DNA from 4 places in the Pantoea sp. X-Soil-ISGK-421 genome. Region 2 is predicted to be linked to each of the others. Evidence: predicted binding sites of a transcription regulator. Region 2 holds the regulator's gene; each other region holds the start of a gene.
What was found. Region 2 encodes Fur, which represses iron uptake genes when iron is present. Its sites were predicted from a motif close to ATAATAATGAGAACNACTATCAA; they were not measured.
Positions count from the first base shown of each region.

Region 1: fes (enterochelin esterase) is a predicted target of Fur. The motif match lies at 1,814-1,836, and genes of this name have one in related genera.
Region 3: fhuE (ferric-rhodotorulic acid/ferric-coprogen receptor FhuE) is a predicted target of Fur. The motif match lies at 1,961-1,983, and genes of this name have one in related genera.
Region 4: exbB (tol-pal system-associated acyl-CoA thioesterase) is a predicted target of Fur. The motif match lies at 1,338-1,360, and genes of this name have one in related genera.

Region 1 covers NZ_AP035980.1:648,932-652,090, reverse strand. Annotated here, with positions in the region: gene AC6I8K_RS21710 (amino acid adenylation domain-containing protein) at 1-78, opposite strand, end outside; gene AC6I8K_RS21705 (MbtH family protein) at 184-405, opposite strand; gene fes (enterochelin esterase) at 398-1,756, opposite strand; gene AC6I8K_RS21695 (TonB-dependent siderophore receptor) at 2,035-3,159, shown strand, end outside.
Region 2 covers NZ_AP035979.1:1,198,542-1,201,700, forward strand. Annotated here, with positions in the region: gene glnS (glutamine--tRNA ligase) at 1-824, shown strand, start outside; gene AC6I8K_RS05500 (hypothetical protein) at 1,059-1,454, shown strand; gene fur (ferric iron uptake transcriptional regulator) at 1,515-1,964, opposite strand; gene fldA (flavodoxin FldA) at 2,319-2,849, opposite strand; gene ybfE (LexA regulated protein) at 2,987-3,159, opposite strand, start outside.
Region 3 covers NZ_AP035980.1:264,399-267,557, reverse strand. Annotated here, with positions in the region: gene fhuE (ferric-rhodotorulic acid/ferric-coprogen receptor FhuE) at 1-1,766, opposite strand, end outside; gene AC6I8K_RS19910 (H-NS family histone-like protein) at 2,342-2,743, shown strand; gene AC6I8K_RS19905 (5'-methylthioadenosine/S-adenosylhomocysteine nucleosidase) at 2,809-3,159, opposite strand, start outside.
Region 4 covers NZ_AP035979.1:3,475,444-3,478,602, forward strand. Annotated here, with positions in the region: gene exbD (TonB system transport protein ExbD) at 94-516, opposite strand; gene exbB (tol-pal system-associated acyl-CoA thioesterase) at 522-1,250, opposite strand; gene metC (cystathionine beta-lyase) at 1,511-2,701, shown strand; gene AC6I8K_RS16005 (DedA family protein) at 2,800-3,159, shown strand, end outside.

The sequences.
Region 1 (3,159 bases), on a different replicon from region 2:
AATGCTGTCAGCGATCCAGATGCCGGGCTGTGCCGCGACTAAAGGATAGGCTGGAGAGTGATTGTTTGACGATGCCAAAGGACCATTCCTGTCTAATTCCCGTCATCCTGCACGCTGCAGCCGCGTTGGCTGCAGCGTGAATGATTTTGGGAATAAATTATTGAAAGAAAACGAAAAAGAAAATTAAGCTGCGGTAGACGACGTCTGTTGCGTCGCTGGCCGCATGTCGTGCCAGTTTGCTTCGATAAACGTAATGGCGGCGCTACGCGTCAGCGGTCCCGCCACGTTGTGCCAACCAGCCGGAACCGGGGCAAAAGCGGGCCACAAGCTGTACTGCTGACGCGCATTAAGCAGCACCAGAAAATCGAGATCGTCGTTATCAAACGGATTTTGTTGTTCAGACATGGTGTTTACCTTCAGAGGTTGATGTAGGGGAGAGAAAATCGGCCAGTAGCCAGCGGCAACCGTCGATCAGACCGCCGCGCCAGCACAACGCATCGTGCCCTCCGGCGTAGCGGCGAAAATGGACTTCATGGCCTGCGGCCTGCAGCGCCGGGACGATCTGCTGGTTGACGTACACCATGTCCGCCTCGCGATTGCCCACTTCCTGGAAAATCTTCAGCTTGCCCGGCGGTAAGTCGCCCTGTTGCAGCCGCTCCAGTAGCAAACCGGGCGCGTGCTGCTGACGATTGGCGTAGTCGCGGATGTATTGCAGATTGGGCCACCAGAAGGAGCCCGATTGCGTGAGGATGCGGCCAAAACGCTGCGGCCAGTGCAAACCGGCATAAAGCGCGGCGAGCCCGCCGTAGCTTTGCCCGGCTACCAGCGTGCGGTCGGCATCGCTGCTGAATGCCGCGTGTTGACGTGCCAGCGGTAACAGTTCCTGCTGCACCGCTTGCCAGAAGGTTTCATTGCACGGCAATTCAGCTTCGCGATGCTGGCTGTCGATAACATCGATAAACAGCCAACAGGCGGGCGGCAATTCGCCATCGGCGGTGACCTGATCCAGCGCGCTGAAAATCGGTTGGCCGTACACCCAGTTTTGCCCGTCGAGCAGAATTGCCAGCGGACGCTGTTCAGGCCGAGCCGTGTTGCCGGTGCTGTAAAGCCAGACGTTGCGCGTCACGTTGAGCAACGCGCTGTGCCATTGCAGGGTTTGCAGCGTATCCGGCCAGGTTTCCGCCATGCCAGCATCCAGGGCGCGCCAGGCAGATTGATCCGGCGCATCCGGCATGTGCGCGTTGCTCAGGGCAAAACGGCGGCTGCTGAGAAACGGCGGCGTGGGATTGAATTTGTCGGGAATTGCCAGCGGCATCAGCGAGATCCACCACTTGCGCTGCAGGGCGCGACAGGCGACATCATCGCCACAAAAGAGCGGCGGTAACTGCTGCGCGGTGGCGGGGATTAGGCTGTAACTGCCGCGCCAGTCAGACTCAATGGCGGTTGACCAATGCCAGACATTACTGTCGCCCACGCGCACCAGACTTTCTGGCGCTTGGCTGTGGTGATCGGTGACGCCGTTAATATCGACATAAACCCGTTGGGTGGAAGAAAGTGCGGAATGCCCTTCGGGATCGCGCCAGAAGAAGTGCATGCGTGTTTGACCGGCTTCATCACGCTCAATCAGCGGCGTACCGACCGCAAACAGCCGCTGCCACCAGCCTTCGCTACCCACATCGTCCTGTTGCAACCACTGCGCCACAGTGCCAGCAGGCATCCACGTTTGTGTCGTTTTGTCTGCGCTTGTTAGAAACATTCTGCAACCCATCTCCACATTTTGTTCACTGTCTTTACTTAATCAAAGCTAATGCAAATGCTATTGATAACGATTTACATTTGCAATATGATTTTTCGCACCTAATAAACCTTCGGATTTTCAGTGGATTATTTTGTGAAGGATGTCACGCAGGGAGATTAGGACCGTTAATAACGCAAGAAAGTAATATTTCAATCCGTTACAGCCATTGACGTTTGGCAAGGGCGAATGCACGGATTATTTCATCGACAAGGCAGTTTGAAATAGAGATGGCAACTATGTCCGTTAAAGCAAGAAATTCAGCAATACCTGCTGTGGCACGTCACTTCAGATTCAATCCTCTGACTCTTTCTCTGGCCTCAACATTGCTGATGGCGCCGGCCGCTTTCAGCGTGGCCGCTGAAGAGACCCTTACCGTCAACGCCGACACGCGTGAAAGCGTGACCTCGCCGCTGCAGGGTTATGTGGCGAAAGAGAGCGCGGCCGGCACCAAAATCGCTACGCCGCTGCGCAAAACCCCGCAATCCATTTCGGTGATTACGCGCGAACAGATGGACGATCAAGCTGCGGCATCGGTGGCGGATGCATTGAGCTACACCAGCGGCGTGCTCACCAACTATCGCGGTAACTCCAATCGTAACGATGAAATCATTGCGCGCGGTTTCCGCTATGCGCCGAAATTCCTGGATGGTTTGAGCTATGGCTTATCTGGTCAGGCGGGTGCGGCGGGGCAGATCGATCCCTGGTTGCTGGAACGCGTAGAGATGATCCACGGCCCAGCTTCAGTGCTGTACGGGCAGGTCAATCCGGGTGGCATTGTTGCCATGACCAGTAAGCGTCCTACCGCGCAGAGCATTCACAAAGTGCAGCTCAGCACGGGCAACCAGCATTTGGGTGAAGCGGCGTTTGATTTCGGCGGCAAGCTGAACGATGACAACACGCTGTTTTACCGTCTGAATGGGATTGCCAGCACCAAACATGAGTTCGTTAAGGACAACAAACAGCAGCGCATGGCGATTGCGCCAGCGATTACCTGGCTGCCGAACGCCGACACCAGCTTTACGCTGCTGACCCTGTACCAAAACGAGCCGAAAGCGGGATACCGTAACTTCCTGCCGGCCAGCGGTACGCTGAAAGAGAGCAGCCAAGGCTTCATTCCTTACGATTTCAACGTCAGCGATCCGAGCTTTAACCAAGCCAAGCGCGAACAGACGTCGATTGGCTATATCTTCGAGCACAATTTAAGCGACAACGTCAGCTTTACGCAGAATCTGCGCTACAGCAATATGGACGAATCGTACAAATATCTGGTGTATACCTTTGATGCGGATAACGATCACTCGATCAACCGCCGTCCGCAACACGACAAAATCAAGTCGAAAGAGTTGGGCCTCGATAACCAG
Region 2 (3,159 bases):
TTGTAGAAGGCTGGGACGATCCGCGCATGCTGACCGTTTCCGGTCTGCGTCGTCGTGGTTACAGCGCCGCTTCTATCCGTGAGTTCTGCCGCCGCATCGGCGTAACCAAGCAGGACAATATCGTGGAGATGGCGTCATTAGAATCGTGCATTCGTGACGATCTCAATGAAAACGCGCCACGTGCCATGGCTGTAATGGATCCGCTGAAGGTCGTAATCGAGAACCTGCCTGCAGGTCATGAAGAGATCATCAGCATGCCGAATCATCCGAACAAACCGGAGATGGGCACGCGTGAAGTGCCATTCAGCCGTGAAGTGTGGATCGATCGCGCTGACTTCCGTGAAGAAGCCAACAAGCAATATAAACGTCTGGTGCTGGGTAAAGAAGTGCGTCTGCGTAATGCCTACGTGATCCGTGCCGAACGTGTGGCGAAGGACGATGAAGGTAATATCACCTGCATCTACTGTACCTGCGACGTTGATACTCTGAGCAAAGATCCAGCTGATGGCCGTAAAGTGAAAGGCGTCATCCATTGGGTTTCTGCTATTCACGCGTTGCCAGCGGAATTCCGCCTGTATGATCGTCTGTTCAGTGTGCCAAATCCGGGCGCGGCTGAGGATTTCCTCACCACCATTAACCCGAACTCACTGGAGACTAAACAAGGCTTCGTTGAGCCAGGTCTACGTGTAGCCGAGCCAATGGCAGCGTACCAGTTTGAACGCGAAGGTTATTTCTGTGCTGATAGTGTGTATTCACAGCCATCCAAACTGGTGTTTAACCGCACCGTTGGCTTGCGTGATACCTGGGCAAAGATCGGCGATTAAGCGTTTTTGACATCACGCGATATGATCATGTAAGGGCGAGCAATCGCCCTTTTTTATTATCTCTATTTGGCAAGCTACAACCTTTTATGCTGCCCGCCTCATCAAGCCTATAATTCCTCATTTGCGACTATTCTGACTTTAGAATAATTAACCCATTTGCCAGTGTGAAAAACTTTTTTTCAGGTAGGCTATGCGCTCTCAGACGTTGCTCCGCGGGTTATCTAAGGAAAAAAAATGACAAGTCTCGCTCAGGAAGCTAAGCATAGCGTGGTCGTTTTACATCAGCTTATCGAACGTATTTTCAATCAGGCAGAAGGTAGCGACGACAGTATTGACCTGTTTTTGTCGTACTTTCATCCCGAATTTAAAATGGTGACGCCGCAAGGCAAAAGATTGGATCTCAACGAAATGGAAGTGCTTTTTCGCCAGCTGCAGGGACAGCGTGAAGGTATGCGCATTGCGACCAGTGAGCACGCCATCATTTCGCAGCAAAGCGAGGAAGTGACGATTCAGTATCGTGAATTACAGATGATGAACGGTACCAATCAGAGCCGCATTTCACTGGCGGTACTGGATTGCAGCACCACCATTCCTCGCTGGCGTTACCTGCAAGAAACTTTCGTTGCCTGATTTCAGGTATAAAAAAACCGGCTCAAGCGCCGGTTTTTTTATACTGCATAGCACACTCAATTACTTATCGTGGAGCGAGTCGTCTTCGCGGCAGTCTCCCAGCGCACAGTGACCGTAGAGGTACAGGCTGTGGTTGCTGAGTTTGATGCCATGGCGAGTGGCAATTTCACGCTGACGCGTTTCAATTGATTCATCGCTGAATTCGATAACTTTGCCACAATCCAGGCAAATCAAGTGATCATGGTGATGCTGCTGAGTCAGTTCGAAGACAGATTTACCGCCTTCAAAGTTATGACGGGTTACGATGCCCGCGTCGTCAAACTGGTTAAGAACGCGATACACCGTCGCCAGGCCAATCTCTTCGCCCATATCAATCAGGCGCTTGTACAAATCTTCCGCACTGACGTGATGGGACTCGGGGCCAGGTCCCTGAAGCACTTCCAGAATTTTCAGTCTGGGTAGCGTGACTTTCAGGCCAGCCTTCTTCAATGCGGAGTTGTTGTCAGTCATGCGGATATTGTCCTGTTACTTTGCTAGTCACTTGCGGCGCAGGGGCCTTGAATGTTTAGGTCAACGCGCATTCTCATTTGCGTCTCATTATAGAACTCAAGCAGTGAAATGAAAACCAAAGCAACGTCCTTAATCACCAAAGGCTGTAAGGATAATGTCACTAACGTCTTCATGACGCTTGGGTTTTGGATTCCATTTCACTCAGCCTCATTCTACTGCCAGAGGAATAAGCGGATGACCATTGCGGGTATTCTACAGATTTGCGGGGAAAAGTTAAAAAACCGTAGCTATTATTTTTATAGGAAATTCCGTTACCCGATGTGAGATTACGCCCACATCGGGCAGAGCAGGGAATCAGGCTTCAATAATCTCTTTCAGCTGCAGCTCGTCAAAGATCTGCTTAACCCACTTCTCAACACGTTCGTTGGTCAATTCCGGCTGACGATCTTCGTCGATAGCCAGACCAAGGAAGTTTTTATCATCGGCCAGGCCTTTTGATGCTTCAAAATGATAGCCTTCAGTTGGCCAGTGACCGACGATCACCGCACCGTTCGGCTCGATGATGTCACGGATGGTGCCCATCGCATCACAGAAGTACTCAGCGTAATCTTCCTGATCGCCACAACCAAACAACGCTACCAGCTTGCCATTGAAGTCAATCTCTTCCAGCGTCGGGAAGAAATCATCCCAGTCACACTGCGCTTCGCCGTAATACCAGGTTGGAATGCCCAGCAGCAGGATGTCGAACGCCTCGAGATCTTCTTTGGTGCTCTTAGCAATGTCATGCACTTCGGCGACATCTTTACCCAGTTGTTTCTGGATCATCTTTGCAATATTTTCAGTGTTGCCGGTATCGCTGCCGAAGAAAATGCCTACGATTGCCATGGGTTAGGTAACCTCTTAAATCCTGATTGTGAATGTAAGTCAGTTGACTGCACAGTTATGCGAATAATAGCAGACCGGTAAAAAGTGCGGAACGTGTAAAGCCGTGACTTTGTGTTCCAGCGTGCGGTCTTCGCGCGTTACGACAGTTTGAGCTGTGCCAGCAGCATTTGTTCAATCAATTCGCTGCGACTGATATTTTGCTGATCGGCCAGCGTGCTGAGCGCGTCAACCGCTTCGCTCGACATCTTCAGCTCAACACGACGCAGCCCACGCACTTTATCGCGCTTGAGCTGATTACGTTTGTTGATGC
Region 3 (3,159 bases), on a different replicon from region 2:
CGGCTGACTACGCCACTTTTACCCACATAAATAGCATTGCCGGTTTCCGGGTTAGTTTGCCCGGTAGCCTCGCCAACGTTATCCAGTTCGGTACGGAATAACGAGATAGAGGTGGTCAGACGGCTGTTAAACCAGTCTGATTTCACGCCCGCTTCGTAGTTTTTGCCAATCACCGGCGCCAGGAATCCGCCCGAGGCATCCTGATAATCCTGCGGCTGGAACACTGACGTGTAACTGGCATACGCAGACCAGTTGTCGTAGAAGTCCCAAATCACGCCACCATACGGCGTGATGTTGTTCTTCTCCATCTCTTCGCTCAGCGTCTGACGATTCCAGTTGGTGTAGCGTGCGCCCAGAATCACATGCAGCGGATCGGCCAGCGAGAGGCGGGTTGCCAGATAAGCAGATTTCTGATGTACCCGTTGTGTATCTGACGCAGGTTCACGCGGATCCCAGTTGGATTCCGGGAAATCGCCGTTGTAGTTATTGAAGTTACCCAGCTCGGCGGATGAGATGTTTTCCCACGAACTGTAGTACTTGTTGTCCTGACGGCTGTAGTTAACGCCGATCATCAGCTCATGCTGACGGCCTAGCAATTCGTATGGGCCGCTGGCGAAGGCATCCACCGCATCCACTTTACGTTTACCGGTGTTGTAGCCCGTACCGCCGATAACCGGATAGCCGGCGTAAGAAGAAGAACCCGCACCGGTGGTTTTATCAAAGAAGCCATCGATATACAGCTGTTTGCTGTCGAGGAACATTTCGTTGTGCGTGCCGTTAAGCGTAATGTTCCAGCCGTTATCGAAATTCTGCTGCAGGTTAACAAAGACCTTTTTGTTTTCTTTGTTGTTGTAAGCCCAATCCGGTGCGGTGTTGTAACCCCGACGCGCTTTAATCTGCGAACCATCGGTATACCAGCGCGGTGAACCGCTCCACATTGGCGAATCGGTATTGACCTGCGAGAACTCGTAGCCCACCGACAATTTGGTGGAGTCGGTCAGATCAGCGTCAACCACGCCATAGACGAACTTTTTGTCTGCGCCGTAACGTTCGATAAAGCTGTTTTTATCTTCATAACCCGCGACCAAACGACCACGCACGTTGCCTTCTGGCGACAGCGGTGCGGAGAGATCCGCAACATAACGCTGCTTATTCCAGCTGCCATAGCTGGCGGAGACATCACCGGTGAACGTTTTGCTGTCGGCGTGCTTACGCACCATGTTGATCGAGGCGGATGGATTGCCTGGGCCAGTTAACAAACCGGTGGCACCGCGCACCACTTCTACGCGCTCATACAGCGCCATATCACTCTGCGCATCGCCAAGGTTCCAGCGTGATGCGAAGGCAGTGGGAATACCATCGACCATATAGTTGTCGATAATAAAACCGCGCGAATAGTAATTAGTACGGTCCATATCGGACGAGACGCCGTGAATGCCGGTGGTGTTCTTCAGCACGTCATTGAGCGATTGCAGCTGCTGATCTTGCATACGCTGCTTGCTAACGATCGAAACCGATTGCGGAATATCGCGCGCGGTGAGCGCCATTTTGGTACCGGCACGCGTCACCGGAACGCTGTAATCCTGTGCCGCCTGCTGTTCCTGTTCCGCAGTAGCGCTGGCATCAACGTTCAGTGTCTGTTCGGTTTGGCTGGTCTCTGCTGCCTGCGCGATACCCGACGCAACCATCATAGCCAGTAAAGAGAGACGCAATGCACGCTGAGGCACACTGCCGGGTTTCCTGACGCGCAAATCTTCGAAAGACATACGATTCCTCGATCAACTTATCGTTATTTTTTTGCGGCACCGCTGCTGACGTCTGAAAGAGGAACGACAGTAAGGAAGCCGTTAAGAAAGCAAATGAGAAATATACGCATTAAGATTTCCAATGCAAGAAATTGTTACCGGTTTACTGACACTTTTACACTTCAAGAAAAACCTTAATCTTCAAGGAGTAATAGTTGAGAGGCGTTATTTTTAGGAGTATCCGCTTGGCATTTCCGGCAACTATGTGAAATTAAACGGATTCACCCTGTAGCGGCGCAATTTATTGCGCGTGAATTGCACATTGAATCGCGCCGCCACAGAATGTGCGGCGAAATAATGATGAACTTAACTAAACGGCATAAAACGCGGAGTACGTGCACCTTTATTACTCGCATTGCTTTGCGTCATAAAAAAACGTCAAATAGTGTGAATAATCATCAAGTCAAATAAAGAAATACCTGATCTCATCCCTATTTTCCGGACAATTCTGTTGATAGTAGATTATTTTAATTTGGTGAAAAATCTCGTAGAATGCGCGGCTTCAAACCATTTATATAAGTAATAAGGATTTATTCATGAGCGATGCACTTAAAGCATTGAACAATCTTCGTACGCTGCGTGCTCATGCGCGTGATATTGAGGTCGCAGTATTAGAAGAGATGCTGGAAAAATTCGCCGTGGTAGTCGCCGAACGCCGTGAAGAAGTGGATGCAGAAACTGCAGCACAGCGAGAAAAAGAAGAAAAACTGGCGCTGTATAAAGAGATGCTGCTGAATGACGGCATCGATATTAATGACCTGGCGCAATTAAACCTGCAGGAAAGTAAACCTAAAGCGAAACGTGCGCCGCGTCCAGCTAAGTATAAGTTCATCGATGAACAGGGTAACGAAAAATTGTGGACCGGCCAGGGCCGCACGCCGTCACCGATTAAGGCTGCACTTGATGCCGGCGGTTCAATGGATGATTTCCTGATTTAATCGACACCATGCAGTACAGCGCATGAACGTAAAAAACGCAGCACATGTGCTGCGTTTTTTACTTATTACTTCTGAACGTTAATCTGTTTGATATACGCCTTTAAAACGTCGTAAACATAATCCTGGCAAGCGATACCGGTTTGCGCATCGTACTTACCGTTATTGGTGATGTTGTTGGATAACACACGGATACCGATAAACGGGATAGTAAACAGCGATGATATCTGTGCTGCAGACGCGGTCTCCATCTCCTCGACAGAGGTGCTGAAATTCTCATGGAAGAAGCGAATACGGTCTAACTCGCTATTCCACACATCCGCAGATCCAATCACGCCTTCCACTACTTTGCCTTTGGTGTAGGCCGGTATCGCCTGCTCGGCCGCTTTCATCAGCTGCGGATCGGCGGCAAACTGGCG
Region 4 (3,159 bases), 2.3 Mb from region 2:
ACCAAAAGTAACAAGGAATTAACAAGTTGAGTGCGGGACATAAAAAAAGGTCGCCATGAATGGCGACCCTACGGCAAGGTGGGTGAGATGAGGTTACTTCTTCACCGTTTCCATGCCCATCAAACCAATCTTCAGATAACCGGCTTCGCGCAGCTGATCCATCACTTCCATCAGAGTGGCGTAATCGACTGATTTATCCGCCTGGAAGAAGATGGTGGTGTCTTTCTTGCCTTCGGTTTGCGCCGTTAGCGCATTCACCAGCGTCTCTTTGGTGACCGCATCGTTACCAATGAAAATCTGCTTATCTTCCTTAATGGAGAGATAAACCGGTTTTTCCGGACGCGGCTGCGGAGCGCTGGTCGATGCTGGCAGGTTTACGCGTACATCGACCGTGGCTAAGGGCGCGGCGACCATAAAGATGATCAGCAGAACCAGCATGACGTCGATAAACGGCGTCACGTTAATTTCGTGCATTTCGCCATCGCCTACCGAGTCATCGTTTAAACGCATCGCCATAATACTTATCCTACGCGCAGTTTCTGTGCCGCCGCTGGACGGTTGGCTTCTTTGGCGGTATCGACGTTGCCGAGATCAAGATCGCGGCTCTGCAGCAGCATCACCTGTGCAGCGACGTCGCCCAGCGAGGCTTTGTAACTGGCAATCATACGCGCGAACACGTTGTAGATAACCACCGCAGGAATCGCTGCAACCAGACCAATCGCGGTGGCCAGCAGCGCTTCCGCGATGCCCGGCGCCACGACCGCAAGGTTGGTGGTTTGCGTTTTGGCGATCCCGATGAAGCTGTTCATGATGCCCCACACGGTACCGAACAGACCGATAAACGGTGCAACGGAACCAATGGTGGCGAGGAAACCATTACCGCGACCGGCATGACGGCTGAATGCCGCAACGCGACGATCGAGACGGAAGCTGGTGCGCTCTTTAATGCCATCCAGATCTTCAGTGCCGGCGGACAGCTCCAGCTCATTCTGCGCATCGTTGAGCAGCACAGCGCTGTGGCTGTTGCCTTTGAAGTTTTCAGCAGCACGGTAAGCATCGTTTAACGATCGGGCTTCACCCAGCGCCTGATGCTCGCGTTTCAGGCGACGTTTCGCCCCGCTCAGCTCAGCAAACTTACCGAAGAAAATTGCCCACGTGACAACGGAAGCCAGTAACAGGCCAATCATCACAATCTTTACCACGATATCGGCATGCTGATACATGCCCCAAACGGAAAGATCCGTTTGCATCAAATCACTGGCTACCACGCTGCATCTCCAACTTCTGTTGCACAGTTCACGATTGAAGCGCGGATCATAGCAAAAAAAACGTCCGAAGTGATAGTGGTTCTCATTACTATTTACAAAGCAAAGATGCCAGCGATATCCACAATTTAGCGGATGTTATGCGCAATACTGGCCTCACTCTGATAATCGCCAATCAGGCTCAACCCACCAGGCTGATTCGTGGTAACGTGGATGTTTTGTGGGAAATGTCAGGAAAGGCAGTGATGGCAACGAAAAAAATAGACACCACGCTGGTCAGCGCGGGACGTAGTAAACGTTACACTCAAGGCTCAGTTAATAGCGTAATTCAACGCGCTTCATCCCTGGTTTTTGACACGGTCGCCGATAAAAAACGCGCGACCGCGGGTCGCGCTTCAGGCGAGCTATTTTATGGCCGCCGCGGCACCCTCACCCATTTCTCACTGCAAGATGCGATGACCGAACTGGAAGGCGGCGCAGGCTGCGCGCTCTATCCGTGCGGCGCCGCGGCGGTATCCAATGCCATTTTGTCTTTCGTCGAAGCCGGTGACCATATTCTGGTGAGCGGCGCGGTTTACGAACCGACGCAGGATTTCTGCTCGAAAATTCTCAGCAAGCTGAACGTCGCCACCACCTATTTCGATCACTGTATCGGCAGCGAAATCGGTGAGCTGGTGCAGCCGAATACCCGCGTGGTGTTCCTCGAATCGCCTGCGTCTATCACTATGGAAGTGCAGGATATTCCAGCGATTGTTGCCGCCGTGCGTGCTAAAGCGCCGGATGCGATCATCATGATCGACAATACCTGGGCAGCGGGCGTGCTGTTTAACGCGCTGGCGCACGGCATCGATATTTCAATTCAGGCCGGCACCAAATACATCATTGGCCACAGCGATGCGATGATTGGTACCGCGGTAGCGAATGAACGTTGCTGGCCGCAGCTGCGCGAGAATTCCTATCTGATGGGCCAAATGGTCGATGCCGATACCGCCTATATGGCGAGCCGCGGTATTCGCACCCTCGGCACGCGCCTGCGTCAGCACGAAGAGAGCGGTTTGCAGGTGGCCGAATGGCTGGCAACGCGGCCGGAAGTGGCGCGCGTTAATCATCCGGCGCTGGCGCAGTGTAAAGGCCACGCATTCTGGCAACGTGATTTCAGCGGCAGCAGCGGTTTGTTCTCGTTCATCCTGCATGAAAAACTGAGCCGTGAGCAGCTGGCAAATTATCTCGATCACTTCCACCATTTCAGCATGGCGTATTCGTGGGGCGGCTACGAATCGCTGATTCTGGCCAATCAACCAGAAGAACTGGCGGCGATTCGTCCGGCGGGCGGCGTGGATTTTGACGGGACATTAGTGCGATTACATATCGGCCTCGAACACGTCGATGACTTGCTGGATGATCTTAAAGCCGGCTTTGCGCGCTTAAAAAATTAAACAGAAACTAAACCATGCTGTGGCGGTGATGAGAGATCAACGTATGCCATGCCACAGAAGGTTAAAATTAGAATCCTTGTGACTCGATGGAATAGCTGATGGGTGTTTTACATGAGATTGTCCAGGCGCTTTGGCATCAGGATTTTGCCGCGCTAGGTAATCCGGATGTGGTGTGGATTGTCTATGGCGTGATGTTTTTGACGCTATTTCTGGAAAACGGTTTACTGCCCGCGTCATTCCTGCCGGGCGATAGCCTGCTGTTATTAGCGGGCGCGATGGTCGCTAAAGGTGTGATGGATTTCGTGCCAACCATTGTGATTTTGACCACGGCGGCCAGTCTGGGCTGCTGGCTCAGTTATCTGCAAGGGCGCTGGCTCGGCAATACCAAACTGGTGAAAAGCTGGTTATTACACTTGCCGGCGCAATATCACCAGCGCGCGTGGAATATGTTTAACCGA